DNA from 2 places in the Streptomyces sp. MS19 genome. Region 1 is predicted to be linked to the other one. Evidence: riboswitches for the same ligand, from Rfam matches in the RefSeq annotation. Region 1 holds a riboswitch; the other holds the start of a gene.
The links. A riboswitch is a leader RNA that binds a small molecule or an ion and turns the genes downstream of it on or off. The one in region 1 is predicted to bind cyclic di-AMP.

Region 1 (8,977 bases):
CCAGCCCCACGTTCGCCCTCCCGGAGGTCGAACGCTGGCTCCGCGCCCACGGCAAGCTCGCCGAGGTCCCCCTGCGTGAACGCCTCTGGCAGCTCGTGGAGTCCGACCGCGACGGGCCGGCCGCCGCCGTCGCCCGCCTCGGCGACCAGCTCCTCCAGCACGGCGACCGCCCCCCGGACGGCGCGGACGAGGCCGCCGACGCCACCGCGCGCCTGGCCGCCGGGACGAGCCCGGCCGAGGCGTTCGACTTCCTGCTGGGCCGCCATCTCGACGCCGCCGCCCGCCAGCTGACGCTCACCCCGCCCGACGTCGCGTCCCTCATGGCGGCCCTCGCCGGCCCCGCCGACTCCGTCTACGACCCCGCCTGCGGCCCCGGCACCCTGCTCGCAGCCGCCCGCTGTGCCGACGGCGCCCCGCCCCCCGAACTGCACGGCCAGGACGCCGATCCGCTCCTCGCCCACCTCTGCGGACTGCGGCTCGCCCTGCACGGCAGCCACAGCGTCCACGTCCGCCCCGGCGACACCCTGCTCGCCGACGCCTTCCCCCGACTCGCCGCCGACGCCGCGCTGTGCCACCCGCCGTTCAACGAACGGCACTGGGGCCACGCCGAGCTGTCCTACGACCCGCGCTGGGAGTACGGCCTCCCCGCCCGCACCGAGTCCGAACTCGCCTGGCTCCAGCACACCCTGGCCCGCCTGCGCCCCGGCGGCACCGCCGTCCTCCTGATGCCGCCCGCCGTCGCCGCCCGCCGTACCGGCCGCCGCCTGCGGTCCACCCTCCTGCGCCGCGGCACCCTGCGCGCCGTCATCGCCCTGCCCACCGGCGCCGCCCCGCCGCACAGCCTGCCCCTGCACCTCTGGGTCCTGCGCAAGCCGGACCCCACGGCCCCCTCCATGGCCGCCGAACCGCGCCTGCTGGTCGTCGAGACCGGCAACGTCACCTCCCGCGCCCCGGGCGCCCGCGCCGGTGACGGCCTCGACTGGCCCGCGCTGCACCGCACGGTCCTCGCCGCCTGGAGCGCCTTCGACCGCGACGGCGACCTCCCCGCGCGCCCCGGTGTGCACCGCGCCCTGCCCGTCATCGACCTGCTGGACGACGAGGTCGACCTCACCCCGGCCCGCCACTTGCCCCCACCCGGGCACACCACCGGCGGCTCCGCCCTCACCGCCGTGCAGCGCGACCTCCAGGAGACCCTGCGCCGCACCCTGGAACTCGCACCGGTGCCCGTACCCCCGGGCGACGTCCCCGTGGGCGCCCCGCACTGGTCGACGGTCACCGTGGGCGAACTGGCCCGCTCCGGCGCCCTCGAACTCCACCCCACCGACCCACCCCCCACCCGCCCCGGCGACATCCTGGTCCCGCTGTTCCACGACGGCAGCGCCGCCCCGTACGTCGTCCCCGACAGCGACGCGGGCACCACCCCCGAACGCCACACCGGCCTGCTGCGCCCCGACCCCACCGCCCTCGACCCGTGGTTCCTCGCCGGATTCCTGCGCGGCAGCGCCAACACACGGCAGGCCAGCAGCTACGCCTCCTCCGCCGGACGCATCGACCTGCGCCGCCTCAAGGTCCCCCGGCTCCCGCTGCCCCTGCAACGCCGCTACGGCAGCCGCTTCGCCGAACTGGCCGCCTTCGAGAACGCCCTCGCCCAGGCCGCCGAACTCGGCCGCCGCCTGGCGCAGGGCACCGTGGACGGACTGACCGAGGGCACCCTCCCACCCGGCGGCGACGGACCCTGAACGGCGCCGGGCGGGGACGGCTATCATCCAGATCCGCGGTGCCCGACATGTCGCACCGCTCGAACGGATACCCGATGGGGGTGCGATGTACGGTCCGCCCACGGCCCCGCCACCGCCCGGCCGGGACGTCCGGGCCGAGGCCCTGCGGTGGATCTTCGCCGCGGTCCCCCTGCTGTCGCTCGGCCTGCTCGCCTGGGTGCCGTTCATCCACCTGGCGAGCCGCCGCGGACGCCGCTCCGACTGGCGGTACGCCGCGCTCTACGGGGCGCTGTCCGTCGGCGAGGTGATCCTGCTGGTGACGATCCCCGACGGTGACGACGGCAACGCCGGCGTCTTCGGCGGCGCCTACGTCATCGCGCTGATCCTGGGCGCCTGCTGCCACGCCGCCGTCACAGGCCACCTGCCCCGCCACACCCCCCACGCGCCGCAGCAGACGCCCCTCCCGGGGCCCTACGGGACGCACCACCCCGCGCCGCCCCCCACCCCCACCCCCGCGACCCCCACGTACCCCCGCATGCACCAGGTCGCCTCCGAACTGGACGAACTGGGCGAGTACCTGCGCCGTCAGGAGGGCCGGTGACCTCCCCCCGCCTCCTCGCGGGCCGCTACGAACTGACCGAGCCCCTCGGCAAGGGCGGCATGGGCGAGGTCTGGTCCGGCCGCGACACCGCCCTGGGCGGACGCCGCATCGCCGTCAAGCTCCTCGACGCCGAACGCCTCGCCGACGGCTCGGGCCACGGCGACGCCGAAAGCCTGCGCCACCGCTTCCTCCGCGAGTGCCGCGCCACCGCCCGCGTGGACCACCCGGGCCTGGTCGTCGTCCACGACGCGGGGCAGGACGGGGCCGAACTCTTCCTCGTCATGCAGCTCGTCGACGGCTCCGACCTCGCCGACCACCTGGCCGAGCACGATCCGTACCCCTGGCCCTGGGCCGTCGCCGTCCTCGCGCAGCTCTGCTCCGCGCTCGCCGCCGTGCACGCCCTCGGCATCGTCCACCGCGACCTCAAGCCGGGCAACGTGATGGTCCGCCCCGACGGCCGGATCACCGTCCTCGACCTGGGCATAGCCGCCGTCACCGACGACACCGACGAGGCGCGCCTCACCCGGACCGGCACCCTCCTCGGCACACCCGTCTACATGGCCCCCGAGCAGGCGGTCGGCGGCAGTCCCGTCGGCCCCGCGGCCGACCTGTACGCGCTCGGCGCCATCGGGTACGAACTGCTGGCCGGCCGCGTCCCGTTCACCGCGCCCAACCCGGCGGGCCTCCTCTACAAGAAGCTGCACGAGGAGCCCGTCCCCCTCGCCGGGCTGCGCCCCGGCCTCCCCGCCGGGCTCGCCAACCTGATCCACCAACTGCTCGCCAAGGACCCCGCCGACCGCCCCCGGAGCGCGGCCGCCCTCTTCGTCCCCCTCGCCGAACTCCTGCACACCGCGGGCCCCGGCACAGGCACAGGCGCGGACAGCCCGCTGGACCCCACACGCCCGCTGCGCCACCCGCTGGCCCCCTGGCCGCCCCGCCACGCCGCGCCCGACCTCGCGGCGAGCCTGGAGGAGATCAAGCAGCTGCTGGCCCAGGCCCGTTACCACGAGGTCGCCGACCTGCTGCGGCGCACGCTCCCGGCCGCCGCGCAGCGCTTCGGCGAGACGTCACCGGTCGTGCGCACCCTGCGCAAGCAGTACGCCGCGACCCTGCTGGACACCGCCCAGTACGAGCGCGCCCTGCCCGAGATACGCCGCCTCGCCGACGACCTGACCGCCGACCGCGGCCCGTACGACCCGCTGGTGCTCCAGCTCAGAGCGGACGAACAGCTCTGCCTGCGCCACCTGGGCCACTGAGGCTCCCCCGCCAGGACTCGAACCTGGACTTACGACACCAAAAATCGCAGTGCTGCCGATTACACCACAGGGGATGGCAACGCCCGCCAGAACGGCCCCAACCACCCGCCGCCCGCCGGACACCCCACACTATGCCAGCCCAGCCCCCCTCCACGCGACGGCCGGACGGCCCCGCCGCGGCCCCGCGCACCCTCCTGAGAACGAGCCGATCCCGCCCGTAGGCTGGTCGGCATGAACACTTCGGGGGAGGAGACCACGGCCGGTGGGGGGTACCGGCTGTGGTGGTGGACGCGGCGCCGCAGCGCGGCGCTCGACATAGGGCTCGCGCTGGCGTCGGCCGCCGAATGCGTCATACAGGGCCTGAACTTCGCACAGCGCACGGGCCTGCCGCCCATACTGGTCGCGCTGTTCGGCATCGTCGCGGGCAGCACGGTCGTCATCCGCCGCAAACGCCCGCTGACCGTCATCCTCGTCGCCATCGCCATCCTCCCCACGACGATGGGCGACGTCCTCACCGTCGTCGGCCTCTACACCCTCGCCACCACGGACGCGCCCCGCCGCCTCGTCGGCGCGCTCGCCGCGGCGGAGGCGGCGGGCTCGTTCGCCGTCACCCTGCTGCTGCTGAAGCAGGACCCGGGCCTGGACGCGCAGCCGATGCCCGCCTGGTTCCGCCCGCTGGTCGCGGGGATCTTCGCCGTCGTCCTCGTCGTGCCGCCCGTGCTGCTCGGCATGTACGTACGGGCCAGGCGGCGGCTCGTCGAGTCCCTGCGCGACCGCGCGGGCGGGCTCGAACGGGAGCTGGTCCTCCTCGCCGAGCGCGCCGAGGAGCGCGCCGAGTGGGCCAGGGGAGAGGAACGCCGCCGCATCGCCCGCGAGATGCACGACGTGGTGGCGCACCGCGTCAGCCTGATGGTGGTGCACGCCGCCGCGGTCGCCGCCGTGGCACCCAGGGACCCGGAGCAGGCCGCGCGCAACGCCACCCTCATCGGTGACATGGGCCGCCAGGCTCTCACCGAACTGCGCACGATGCTCGGCGTCCTGCGCGCCGCGGACAAGCCCCTCGTCGCCGCCCCGCCCCGCCCCGCGCCCACCGACCCGCCCGCGAACCCCGGCCCCCAGGCCGTCCCGCCACCGGAGGGCCCCGCGCTCGACGGGCTCGCCGCGCTGATCGACGAGTCGCGCGCGGCGGGCATGTCCGTGGACCTGTCCGTGGAGGGCGAGCCGCGCGGCTACGCCGAGCCGGTCGAGTCCACGGCCTACCGCGTCGTGCAGGAGGCGCTCACCAACGTCCACAAGCACGCGGCGGGCGCCGTCGCCCGCGTCCGGCTCGCGCACCGCGACGGCGAGGTGGCCGTGCTGGTGCAGAACGACGCCCCGGCCGGCGCGCAGGTCCCCGGCGCGCGCCTGCCGAGCGGCGGGAACGGCCTGCTCGGCATGCGCGAGCGCGTCATGGCGCTCGGCGGCGGCTTCGTCTCGGGACCGACGGACGGCGGCGGCTTCCGCGTCTCGGCCGTCATCCCCGACCGGCGGGAGCCGTCCGGTGCCTGAGCCGCGCTGCCCGGCCGGCGGGGGCGCGCCGCCCGCGCTCTTCGACCCCGCCTTCGCCACCGACCCGTACCCCGCGTACGCCTGGCTGCGCGCGCACGCGCCGGTGCACCGGGCGACGCTGCCGAGCGGTGTCGAGGCCTGGCTGGTGACGCGCTACGCCGACGCCCGCCGCGCGCTCGCCGACCCGCGGCTCAGCAAGAACCCGGCGGCGCACACCGCAGAGGCCCACGCCAGGGGCCGCGTCGGCATCCCGGGCGAACGCGGCGCCGGCGTCATGACGCACCTGCTCAACATCGACCCGCCCGACCACACGCGGCTGCGGCGCCTGGTGTCCGCCGCGTTCACGCCCCGGCGCGTGGCGGCGTTCGAGCCCCGCGTGCGCGAGCTGACGCACGCCCTGATCGACGGGTTCGCCGCGCGCGGCTCCGCCGACCTGATCGACGACTTCGCCTTCCCGCTGCCCATCCTCGCGATCTGCGACCTGCTGGGCGTCCCGCGCGAGGACCAGGACGACTTCCGCGCGTGGGCCGGGATGATGCTGCACACCACCGGCAGGCGCGGCGGCGTCGGCCGCGCCGTGAAGCGGATGCGCGCGTACCTGGCCGAGCTGATCCACCGCAAGCGCGCCGGCCTCGGCGACGACCTGATCTCCGGGCTCATCCGCGCCTCGGACGACGGCGAGCAGCTCACGGAGGAGGAGGCCGCGGCCATGGCGTTCATCCTCCTGTTCGCCGGCTTCGAGACGACGGTCAACCTCATCGGCAACGGGCTGCACACCCTGCTGCGCGCGCCGGGCCGACTCGACGCGATGCGCGGCCTGTTCGCGGCGGACGCGGCCGACGGCGGCGACCGCGCCGCGCGCGCCGTCGAGGAACTGCTGCGCTACGACGGGCCGGTCGAGCTGGCCACCTGGCGGTTCGCCGACGAGCCGCTGACGCTCGGCGGGCAGGCGGTGGAACGCGGCGACCCCGTCCTCGTCGTCCTCGCCGCGGCCGACCGCGACCCGGCGCGCTTCACCGACCCCGACCGCCTCGACCTCACCCGCGCCGACAACCCGCACCTCGGCTACGGGCACGGCATCCACTACTGCCTGGGCGCGCCCCTGGCCCGCCTGGAGGCCCGTACGGCGTTCGAGATCCTGCTCGCGCGGCTGCCCGACCTGCGCCCCGGCGGAGACTGGTCGGCGCTGCGCTGGCGCGGCGGCCTCATCATGCGCGGACTCCGTTCCCTGCCCGTGGAGTTCGGACCGGCGGGAATGACCCCGCGTCAATAGTGTGATCCGCGCGTGATCTCTGTGGGATCGGCTTGTGATCGAGTGGTGGGGAGGGCTAGGTTCCCCTCAGCCGCAACAGTGTTCGTACATGTTCGTTCAGGGAGGCCCTACAAAATGCGCTCGGGGACTGGTCGTCAGCGACGTCCGTGGCAGGTCAGGGACGGCGGTGCCGGGGCGGCGGCAGCCGGGAGGGCGGGCGCCCGGCGGTTCGCCGCGCGGGCCGGTCTCCGGCCGGAGTACCGGGAGGACTACGGCGACGACGTCGACTGGGCCGAGGAGGCCGAGGAGGCACAGGCCGAGGAGGAGATGGGCGGTCCCGAGGAGTCGGCCGCGCCCGTCTCCGCGCACGGGCGCCGCGCGCTGCGGGGGGCCGTCCTCCCGTTCCGCCGTGGCGCGGCCGCCCGTCACAAATCAGACATGGGAGGCGATACCGTCGCCATCTCCCCGCGTCGCCGGACGTACTTGAGGTCCGCCGCGGCCTGAACGGCGCGCTGCCCGGGGCGGGGTCCGTGGGGGCGTGCGGGGTGTGAGCATCGTCTCTCCCGCCTTCCATTCCGCCCCTCTCGTCCCACCTGTCCGATTGCCGCATGACCTGCGCGGATTCAGGGTGTTCGCGGTCGCGACGCGGTATTGCGGCGATCTTTACCGATCTCGGACGATCTTGATCGTTCTTGAATCGTTAGGCGACGTGTGTTTAGTGTCCTGCGCCCGGTTCACCGCCGGGCGCCCGGACCGACCACGCCGAATCCTGCCCCGGTCCGGGGGACCACCACCGCACCACCGCGGGCAGGAGCGGGGGACCCGAACCCGCGACCCGGCGGCCGTCATGGCCGGGCCGCGGACGCCGCGCCGTACGCGCACCGTACGGAACGGCTCGGGGTGAAGTCCCGGACGCCGCAGGGCATCCGGGGCCGGGCACTCACCAGCCCGAACCCGACAGCTCACCTCGCAGGCGTCGGTGAGAAGGAACGTCATGCGCTTCTCCTCCGCAAAGGGCCGCCACCGCCGTCCGGGCAGGCCCGTACGGTTCGCCGCCGCCGCCGGTGTGACCGGCGCGGCCCTCGCCGTGCCGCTGATCGGCGCCACCGGCGCCAGCGCCGCCTCCGTCGACACCTGGGACGCCGTCGCCCAGTGCGAGTCCGGCGGCGACTGGTCCATCAACACGGGCAACGGCTACTACGGCGGCCTTCAGTTCTCCGCGTCCAGCTGGGCGGCGGCCGGTGGCACGCAGTACGCCGCCAGCGCCGACCAGGCCACCAAGGAGCAGCAGATCGCCGCCGCCGAGAACCTGCTCGCCATGCAGGGCCCCGGCGCCTGGCCGGTCTGCGGCGCCCAGGCCGGGCTGTCCGCGGGCGGTCCCGCCCCCGAGCTGGGCGGCAGCGAGCCGGCCCCGGCCGAGGAGGCCCCCGCGCCCGTCGAGGAAGCGCCCGTCGAGGAAGCCCCCGTCGTGCGGCAGGCCGCCCCCGCCGCCACCGGCGACTACACGGTCGAGCCGGGCGACACCCTGTCGGCCATCGCCGCCGCCCACGACACGACCTGGCGTCAGATCTACGCCGACAACCAGGACGTGATCGGCGACGACCCGGACCTGATCCTCCCGGGCCAGCAGTTCGTGCTCTGAGCCGTCCGCCGCGCGCGGAGGGTACAGGCCCGGTGCCCGGGGGGCGCGCGACCCCCGGGCACCGGGTTTTCTTCACTGGATAAACAAAAAGCTGGCGCCCCCGTTGAGCTGCGAATTCGTCGGATGTTCAGCCGGGCCTGGCGAGCTGAGGGGCGGTGGCGGCCCACGGGCCGGTTAGGCTCAGAGGGCTCGGGCGCCGAGAAGCCCCGCGCCCAGCAGCCGCACCAGGCCCCGTGACAGAAGGAGACCCACGTGCCGTCCATCGACGTCGTCGTCGCCCGCGAGATCCTGGACTCGCGAGGCAATCCCACGGTCGAGGTCGAGGTCGGCCTCGACGACGGCAGCACCGGCCGCGCAGCGGTGCCCTCCGGTGCCTCCACCGGCGCCTTCGAGGCCCTCGAACTGCGGGACGGCGACCAGAGCCGCTACCTCGGCAAGGGCGTCGAGAAGGCCGTCCTCGCCGTCATCGAGCAGATCGGCCCCGAGCTGGTCGGCTACGACGCCACCGAGCAACGCCTCATCGACCAGGCCATGTTCGACCTGGACGCCACCGCCGACAAGTCGTCCCTCGGCGCCAACGCCATCCTCGGCGTCTCCCTCGCCGTCGCGCACGCCGCGTCCGAGTCCCGCGACCTGCCGCTCTTCCGCTACCTCGGCGGCCCCAACGCGCACCAGCTCCCGGTGCCGATGATGAACATCCTGAACGGCGGCGCGCACGCCGACTCCAACGTGGACATCCAGGAGTTCATGATCGCCCCGATCGGCGCGGAGTCGTTCTCCGAGGCCGTCCGCTGGGGCGCCGAGACCTACCACACGCTGAAGAAGGTCCTCAAGGAGCGCGGCCTCGGCACCGGCCTCGGCGACGAGGGCGGCTTCGCGCCGAGCCTCAGCTCCAACCGCGAGGCGCTCGACCTCATCGTCGAGGCCATCCAGAAGGCCGGCTACACCCCCGGCCAGGAC
Region 2 (8,977 bases), on a different contig from region 1:
GCCAGTCGGCGTCGGCCCGGGGCAGGGTGACGGGCCCGCGCCACAGTGCGTCGGCCAGGGCGACGCAGACGGCGGTGAGCGCCAGGGCGGGGACGGCGAGGGGGAGGGCGTCGCGTATCCGGTCGGCGTGGTCGGCGAACGGGCCGCCCCGGTCGATCTGCGCGACGAGCCCGGCGCCGTACAGGCCGAACCAGCTGACCAGCAGGAGCGCCGTGACGTAGGCGCGGTAGCCGAAGCGGCGGCGGCGTTCCTTGCCGCGGTGTGCGCGCAGCCAGTCGAGGGCGGCGGCGTCGTCGGAGGTCATGCGGCGGGGGTCAGCGTGCCGTCGGCGAGCACGTAGGTGCGGTGGGCGAGTGCGGCGGCCAACTCGCGGTGGTGGGTGACCAGCAGCATGGCGGTACCCGTGGCGAGGCGGTCGGCGAGGACGGTGGCGAGCCGTTGGCGGGCGTCGGGGTCGAGGCGTTGCTCGGGCTCGTCCAGCAGGAGCAGGTCGGTGGGGCGCAGGAGGGCGGCTGCCAGGAGGAGTTCCTGCGTCTGCCCGGAGGACAGTTCGGCGGGCAGCGCGTCGGCGCGGGCGGAGAGCCGGTGGGTGGCGAGGGCGGCGGTGATGCGGGCGTCGGCGTCGGGGACGCGGTGTCCGGCGGCGACGAGTTGCAGGTGCTGACGGACCGTGAGGTCGGGGTAGCAGGCCAGCGCGTCGCCCACCAGCGCGACGCGGGCGCGGGTCCGCGGGTCGTCCTCGTCCATGGGGGCGCCGTCGAACTCGACGGTGCCGGTCGTCGGCCGGTCGCGTCCGGCGGCCAGCCGCATCAGCGTGGACTTGCCCGCGCCGTTGTGGCCGAGCAGCGCGACGCACTCACCCGCGCCCAGATCGAGGTCGACCGGCGCGAGAATGCGGCGGTCTCCGTGCGTACGGCTCACGCCGCGCAGTCGCAGAAGCATCCGGCGGACTCCTCCCCTTGGCCGGGGACCGGCGCGACCGGACTGACCGCGCTGTGCCCGTGCGAACATCGTATAGACGTCTGATCTGCCCTTTGTGTTCCGTAGAATCACCGCACCGGCCGCTGGCCCCGCGTGCAGGGCGGGGCCACCGGCTGTGTCGTTCCGGCCTTGAAGTGGCCGATTCCTTGCGCGAGATGAGCGTCTGCGTCCGGAAGTGATCGCTGTCAGTCTCCTCTTGACCGCAACGACATCCCGGGAACGGACCGTGAGCGCGGGTCGTACCTCTCTTACCGACAGTCGCCGGGAGGGGGAGGGGTCATGAAGGCGGGACATCCCGGGGCAGCCGCGGCGGCCACGCCGTCGCGGCACGGCTGCCTGCCGCGTCTCGCCGCCCGGATTCTCCTTTTCGCCCTGCTCGTGATGTCGAGAGGGCATTCCCGGGAAACGGCCTCGACAGGATGTGCCTCTCTCGCACATGCCTTTTCGAGAACGGTGGACCATTCGCTTCCGGAAATGCCCGAAGTGTCCCCGATTTCCCTCACGCGACTGCCTCCGTGCACCGGCTCGCCTTTCCCCGACCGCCCAGATGCATTCCCCGGCGGGGAAAACGGTCGACTCATCGCCCGCCGCGTCCGCACCCGGGATGACCACGGCGTTCGCTCCCCGGGGTGGCCGGGACCGCCCCTGCACCCCGCCGGGGAGCCGCCGCCCGATTTCCGCCCCCACCCGTACAGCGGATTCACCACGCGTCGCCCGGCCACGACGAGCGACTTCCTCCTCGTCTTTCCTCCGGCGCCCAACCCGCACCGCCCCCGAGGAACGGCCCCCGCCCCCGGCTCACCAGCCGAGTTCGTCACACCCCTGGTGCCCCGAGGGCTCGACCTGGAGCGTCGCATGCGCCACACCGTGCCGACGCCGCAGCACGTCCCGTGCCCGGTCGAGGACGGCGTGCGGGTCGGCCCGCTCGGACGCCACCAGGTGCGCCGTCGCCACCGGCATGCCGGAGGTCAGCGTCCACAGGTGCAGGTCGTGCACATCCGCCACGCCCTCGATCGCCGCGAGGTCGCCCGTCACCTCGTCCAGGTCCATCCCCTCCGGCGCGTGCTGCGCCAGGACGGCCAGCACCTGCCGGCCCAGGAGCAGCGCCCGCACCACCACGAAGCAGCCGATCGCCAGCGCGACCAGCGTGTCCCACACCGGCCGCCCGGTCGCGGCCACCAGCCAGCCCGCCACGACGACGCCCACCGACCCGGCCGTGTCGGCGACGACCTCCAGATACGCGCCCTTCACGTTCAGGCTCTCGGCCGCCCCGGCGCGCAGCAGCAGGAGCGCGGCGACGTTCACCGCGAGGCCGAGGGCGCCGACCGCCACCATCGGGCCGGTCTCCACCTCGGCGCCGCCGCCCGCGCGCCCGACGGCCTGGACGACGATGTAGACGGCCACGCCCAGCATCAGCAGGACGGCGAGACCCGACGCGAAGACCTCCGCGCGGTACGAGCCGTACGTACGGCGGCCCGTCGCGTCCGGGCGCGCGGCGATCCGCGTCGCGACCAGGGCGGCGGCCAGCGTCACGACATCGGCCGCCATGTGCCCCGCGTCCGACAGCAGGGACAGGGAGCCGGAGAGCACGCCGAAGACCAGCTCGACGACGAAGAACGCGGCGATCAGGACGAACGAGGCGGCGAGCCGTCCCCGGTGCCTGCCCGCGGCCGACACCCCGCCGCCCCCGTGGCCGTGCGCGTGTCCGTGGCCCATCAGCGCGGCCCGCCCGTCCGCTCGGGGTGGATGGCCTCGGTGTGCCCCGTGTGGGCCACGGCCAGGTCGAGCAGCATCCGCACGTGCGCGTCGTCCAGCCGGTAGTACGCCACCCGGCCCGCGCGCCGCGCCGCCACGACGCGGTGGGCGCGCAGCAGCCGCAGGGCGTGCGACGTGGCCGACTCGCTCATGCCGGTGACGGCGGCCAGGTCGCAGACGCACAGCTCGCCGTCGAGCAGGGCGACGAGCAGCCGCAGGCGGCCCGGGTCCGACATCAGGCCGAAGACGTCGGCGGTGTCCGCGAGATCCGGCTCGGCCGGCATCCGGCCCCTGACCTCGTGCACCCGTTCGGGGTCCACCAGCCGCACGGCGCAGCCGTCGGCGGGGACCAGCTCGTCTGAAGGCCTCTTCATACGTGCAGGGTGGCGGCATCGCCGCGGCCGTGTCAAAGGCTGCCGTGGTAACCGTTGTCATCCCCCCGGCCCGCTCCCCGCCCACCGCGTCACCGTTACCGATCGTGAACACGTCAGTGCGCTCCGCATAACAAATGACACACCGTCAGATGCGAGATGCGGCACACCACCCCTGGAGAATGCCCGTTTTGGTGCCCTTGCGTCGCGAATCTCCGGGCCCTTTCCCGGCATCTTTCCCGCGGACACTTGGAATCCGGCGCCGACTTCTATTAACGTTCGATAACGCAGCGCGGTCGTCACTGTCGTCGCAAGGACGGCACCGTGCTCTGTCGCCGAATCCGGCGTGCGGAACAACTGCACCTATGGAACCGGGGAACCACCACCTGGGGTGAATCGGACAGCCATCGGCCACCGCCGTCGGCCGCCCGTAGGAGACCTTCCTGCTCCGAACCCGTCAGCTAACCCGGTAGGCGAGGGAAGGAAAGGAGAGCGCCTCCGTGGCGTCGAACCGGCATGCCTCTTTCGAGGACGCGCGCCAGAGCGCGCAGCAGCTCCTCGGCTCGCACGACCCCCATGACACCGCCGCCTGGCCCACCCAGGGCGCGCACGGCATGCACGACGACGGCCCCTACGGCACCTACGGGACGCACCCGGACGTGGCCGAACACCCGGAGCCTCCCGCGTACTTCGGCCCGCGCGCCGCCGACGACGAGCCGCGCACCGAGTGGAACCCCAGCGAGGACACCCTCCTTCCCGTCCGCGGCCGCCACCGCGTCGCCCGCAAGGGCGGCGGCACCATCGCCCGCAGCCGCGCCGTCCTCGGCGTCGGCGTCATCGCCGCCGTGGGCGCGGGCGGCATGGCCTCCGCCAACGACCAGGGCGCCGGCTCGCTCCCCGGCATGGACGCGGCGGCCGACAAGCTCCGCGACATCCCCGGCCAACTCCCGGTCGTCGGCGGCCTGCTGTCCGCCGACGAGGCCGCGCCGACCGCCGCCCCCTTCACCGAGGCCGGCGTCACCGAGGCCGACGTCGGGGCCGGCAGGACCGACGCGGGCGAGGCCCTGCGCGCCCGCATCCTCCAGCAGGCCGACCGCCAGGCCACCAGCGCCGACACGCAGGCCGTGGACACCGCCGTCGCCGCCGCCGAGGCGGACGCCGCGAGCGCCGCCGCCGAGGCCGCCGAGGAGGAGCGCCGCGCCCTGGAGGAGCAGCGCCGGCGTGAGGAGGAGGAACGCCGCCGCGCCGAGGAGGAGCAGCGCCGCCGCGAACTCGCCGCCAGCTACGCGCTCCCGCTCTCCGACTACCGTCTCAGCTCCGGCTTCGGCCAGGACGGCGCCATGTGGCAGTCCAACCACACCGGCCAGGACTTCGCCGCCGCCACCGGCACCCCGGTCAAGAACATCCACACCGGCACCGTCACCGAGGCCGCCTGGGCCGGCTCGTACGGGTACCGCGTGATCGTCGAGCTGGAGGACGGCACCGAGCTCTGGTACTGCCACCTCTCCTCGATGAGCGTCTCGGCCGGCCAGGAGCTCACCACCACCGACCAGATCGGCCTCGTCGGCTCCACCGGCAACTCCACGGGCCCCCACCTCCACGTCGAGGTCAGGCCCGCGGGCGGCGACGCCGTGGACCCGCTGGCCTGGCTGCGCGACAAGGGCCTCACGGTCTGACGCGCGCACTCCCTCGCACCCCGGCGGCCCTGGTGACACCCCCCCGACATCAGGGCCGCCGGTCTACCCTTCCCGATATGACGAATACCCTGCGCCCCCTCGGCGACCTGCGCGTATCCCCGCTCTGCCTCGGCGGGAACGTGTTCGGCTGGACCGCGGACGAGTCCGAGACCTTCGCCGTCCTCGACGCCTTCGCCGACGCCGGTGGCAACTTCCTCGACACCGCGGACGCCTACTCGGCCTGGCACGAGGGCAACACGGGCGGCGAGTCGGAGATGCTGATCGGCCGCTGGCTGGCCCGCCGCGGCCGCCGCGACGACATAATCGTCGCCACCAAGGTCGGCAGCCACCCCGACCTGCGCGGCCTCGCGGCGTCCACGATCAAGCGCGGCGCCGAGGAGTCCCTGCGCCGCCTCGGCACCGACCACATCGACCTGTACTACACGCACTTCGACGACGAGACCGTCGAGGTCTCCGAGATCATGACCGCGCTGGACGAACTGGTCCGCGAGGGGAAGGTCCGCGCCCTCGGCGCCTCCAACATCTCACCGGCCCGCCTGGAGGCCTCCCTCGCCTTCGCCGCCCGCGAGGGCACCACCCCGTACGTCGCGCTCCAGCCGAGGTACAACCTCGTCTCCCGCGAGTCCTACGAGGGCGAACTCGCCGCCACCGCCGCCCACCACGGCCTCGGCACCCTCCCTTACTCCGGCCTCGCCGCCGGCTTCCTCACCGGCAAGTACCGCGCCGACACCACCGTGGACAGCCCCCGCGCCGCCGGCGCCTCGAAGCACCTCACCACCGAACGGGGCCGCCGCGTCCTGGCAGCCCTGGAATCCGTCGCCGACGCACACGCCACCACGATGGCCACCGTCGCCCTCGCCTGGCTGGCAGCCCAGCCCACCGTGACAGCCCCCATCGCCAGCGCACGCACCACCACCCAACTCCCCGCCCTCCTGGCCGCGACAACTCTCACCCTGCCCCCCACCGACCTCACCACCCTGACCAAAGCCTCAACCCCGCCCGCCCTTTGATCCTCCGCTCCGGCGACCGTGCACCCCGTCCGCCGCACGACGGGGTGTGTCGGACGTCAGCTCAGGTATCCGGGGGTCAGGCCGTCGGGTGTGCCGACGAGCATCGCCCGGTCGAGGAAAAGGTTGTTCAGCTCGCAGCTCGTCTCGGGAAGCAGCACACAGTTGTGGCAGGCGGCGAGGTTGAGGCCGTTCACGCCACTCGCGTCCGCCTCCATGCAGAGGGGATCGGCCGAGCACCAGGACAGCCGTTCACCCGCTGACGCGAGGGACGCGGCGAGCCGCGCCGGTTCACCTTGGAAGACGATCCCCCCGAGGCTGCCGGCCGAGTCACTGGTGGCCGTGTAGAGGAGAACCCCCGCCATCTCGCCGTCCACATAGAGGCGTTCGCGCAGCGCCGATGCCGGATAGCCGCAGTCGAGGCTCCACTCGTTGATCAGGGCGTGCGCCAACGTGTGGACGAGTACGAGACGCGACGTCAGTGCCGAGGGCTGGTCCTCCTCGACCGCTGCCCGGGACCGCAACAACCGTTCGTGCGCGGAACGCATGCGGTCCGTCCGTGCCTGGGGCGAGTGGGATCCGACCAGGCCCTCCCACGAGCTGAGGCGTTCGGCGTCCAGTTCGAGGAAGACGCCTTCGCCGACCACCTCGATGGCCGGAAGCCACGGAAACCTCTCCTCCCTCGCCAGCGGCATCGCCCGCCGGTAGTCCGCCTCGCTGCGCACGAGAGGCTCGATCCGGGTGAACGAGCTGAGGGCACGGACCTCGCGCAGCCGCTTCACCAGCATGACGCGGCCCACGCCTGGGACGTCCGTGTCGGACGCGTCGGAGGGGGGCACGCACACGAAATGCTTGTTGCGCGGGGATTCGGGGGTCTCCCGGACCAACTGCCGGTGCTCTTCACGCCGCAGCCTCCGGGCGGCCTCGAACTGGGTCGCGCTCTCCGGTTCTTCCGGTGTGTCCCTGCGACTGTCCTCCAACAGACGGATCGTGTCCAAGACTTCCTTCAGGGTGTACTCGCCGTCGTCCAGCCACCCCGCTCTACGAGCGAACGTCTCGACATAGGAGATGTCCGCGCCGAGCAACTGGCGCCTTTCCCCGCGGACGAGATCAACCAACGTGTCGTGCCACGGGGGGATGGAGAGCGCCGACTCGACCGTGGGGAACCACGCGGCGGACGAGCCACGCTGGAGCACGCGCAGTTCCTCCCCGCACGTCTCGCGGGCGTCCCTACCGAGCCAAGGACGACCGCCGTCACACGCGATACCCAGCCCGGCCATGGCGCTCCTGCCGAACGCGCCTTCCAACGACCCCGTTCTGCCGCAGTCGCAGGCGACGACGATGCTCTGGAGGCTCGCCGTCCGTCCCTCGGCCGTCAGGGTCAACCGCGCCTTCGTCCGGTCGCAGCCACTCGGTGTGAACTCTCCCTCACCTCGCGGCCGTGCGTGCAGCCAGCGATGGTAAGGGAACTCATCGAGATGGCCGCGGGCACACGCGACGACGAAACGTGACGGCGTGATGGGCGTTCCGCAGTCGCCGCACGAGTTCCCGTCATGTCGCGTGCCGAAATCGCGGTGCCGGCGCAGAGCCCGGCAACCCGGGCAGACGTACATCTCCGGGAACCGCCGCACCTTCGCCCCGTTGCCTCGGGGGGCAGGAGAGAAAGGAGGCAGGCGGAACTCCTCGACCTTGAGGGCGCTCTCCAGACGCGGTTCCCACACCCTCTCGTCTTCCTGACTGTCCCAGCTGTCCAGGCCACTGACGATGTACGACTGGTCGCCCACGGCGATCATCGCCCCCACCCCGTAGGTGGTGATCATCTGCGTCCGTCGGACGGCGCCGAGCGGTCGGCGACGCCGGCTGTCGTCATCTCCCGGTCGTGCACCGTGCGTTCTGCGTGGCATGGTCAGCGCTCCAGGTAGAGGTCGGACGCGGCGTCGACGTCCCGCAGGCTCCACAGGGTGGGCCACGCCATGTCGAGGTCGGGATCGGAGTGAGTGCGCAGCAGGGCGGTGTCCGGGTCCCTGTCGGGCCGTGCGGCGAACGAGTGCGGAGCCTCGTACACGAGGTCGGGATTCGCCTCCGCGAGTCGGAGCCAGTGCCGTACGAAGTCACGCAACTGGGCGTCGGTGGACGCCGTCTCCTCGGCCGCACGCCGAGGGATACGGGCCACGAGCGCGGCGCGCACCGCCGCCAGGTCGCCGAGGAACGACTCGACGCGTCCGGCGGCCCGGTTCGACCGTGCGGCCGGCAGGGTCAGCCGTACGAGGCCGACGAACGCGGCGTGCAGGGCCCGGTCCCGGGCCCTGACGGACCAGGGGGTGACGCTCGACGACTCCACCTGTCGGTAGAGCGCCGAGTGGTAGGGGAGGAAGTTCTCGTAGTGCGACAGGTCGCGCGAACGTGCCCCGTTGAAGAGGGTGACCACGAGCCCGGGGTGCCGGCGCCCGACGCGGCTCGTGGCCTGGATGTACTCCGCAGTGGTCTGTGGCTGGCCCATGACCGTCATCAGTCCCAACCGGTCGATGTCCACGCCCACGGAGATCATGTTCGTGGCGAGCACGACATCCTCCGCCCGTTCCGTCCCGTGCCCGAGAGGAACGGCGAGGGACTCCAACCGCCGTGGGATCTCGCTGGACGCCACCCGACTGGTCAACTCACTGGGAACGACGTGTCGGGGTGCGTCCGAACCCTCCCTCGCCGCGTGTGTGCGCAGCCGTTCGTTGACGTCCGCGTGGACCTGGAGTTCGGCGGCGGCGAGCAGGCGGAGGCTGTTGAAGTATCCGACAAGGGTCCAGTAGGCGTCGCGCACCTCGTCGCCCCCTTCGAGGCGGGCGGCATGGTGGAGCAGGGACGCGTATGCCCGGATCAGGAGCGACGCCTGTGACATACCGGGGGTGAGCAGCCCCACGTAGCGACGGCCCCTCCTCCCCACCGGTGCCTGCACCGCGAACCAGGAATCCCTGGCGTCGAGCCCCGCCGGCGGGAACTGCGCGACCTTTCGGTCGAAGAGCACCTCTCCCTGATGTTCCGCCCGTCGGATCGTCGCGGTGGACGCGATGACCTTCGGCCGGTCGGCGGCGAGGTCCACGGCCGCCTCGTAGAGCCCCGCCAGGGTACCGAGCGGGCCGGAGATGAGGTGCAGCTCGTCCTGCACGACCAGCTC

Region 2: another riboswitch for cyclic di-AMP. It lies ahead of ACL02R_RS14360 (M23 family metallopeptidase); the one in region 1 lies ahead of ACL02R_RS15645 (transglycosylase family protein).

Annotation. Positions count from the first base shown of each region.
Region 1 covers NZ_JBJZOH010000013.1:86,257-95,233, reverse strand. The annotation lists gene ACL02R_RS15680 (N-6 DNA methylase) at 1-1,739, shown strand, start outside; gene ACL02R_RS15675 (hypothetical protein) at 1,825-2,319, shown strand; gene ACL02R_RS15670 (serine/threonine-protein kinase) at 2,316-3,575, shown strand; tRNA gene ACL02R_RS15665 (tRNA-Gln) at 3,578-3,649, opposite strand; gene ACL02R_RS15660 (sensor histidine kinase) at 3,807-5,123, shown strand; gene ACL02R_RS15655 (cytochrome P450 family protein) at 5,116-6,396, shown strand; gene ACL02R_RS15650 (hypothetical protein) at 6,511-6,879, shown strand; cyclic di-AMP (ydaO/yuaA leader) riboswitch at 7,234-7,366, shown strand; gene ACL02R_RS15645 (transglycosylase family protein) at 7,370-8,017, shown strand; gene eno (phosphopyruvate hydratase) at 8,270-8,977, shown strand, end outside.
Region 2 covers NZ_JBJZOH010000011.1:148,938-157,914, forward strand. The annotation lists gene ACL02R_RS14340 (hypothetical protein) at 1-304, opposite strand, end outside; gene ACL02R_RS14345 (ATP-binding cassette domain-containing protein) at 301-942, opposite strand; gene ACL02R_RS14350 (cation diffusion facilitator family transporter) at 1,780-2,697, opposite strand; gene ACL02R_RS14355 (ArsR/SmtB family transcription factor) at 2,697-3,110, opposite strand; cyclic di-AMP (ydaO/yuaA leader) riboswitch at 3,431-3,600, shown strand; gene ACL02R_RS14360 (M23 family metallopeptidase) at 3,608-4,783, shown strand; gene ACL02R_RS14365 (aldo/keto reductase) at 4,861-5,814, shown strand; gene drmB (DrmB family protein) at 5,871-7,715, opposite strand; gene ACL02R_RS14375 (helicase-related protein) at 7,718-8,977, opposite strand, start outside.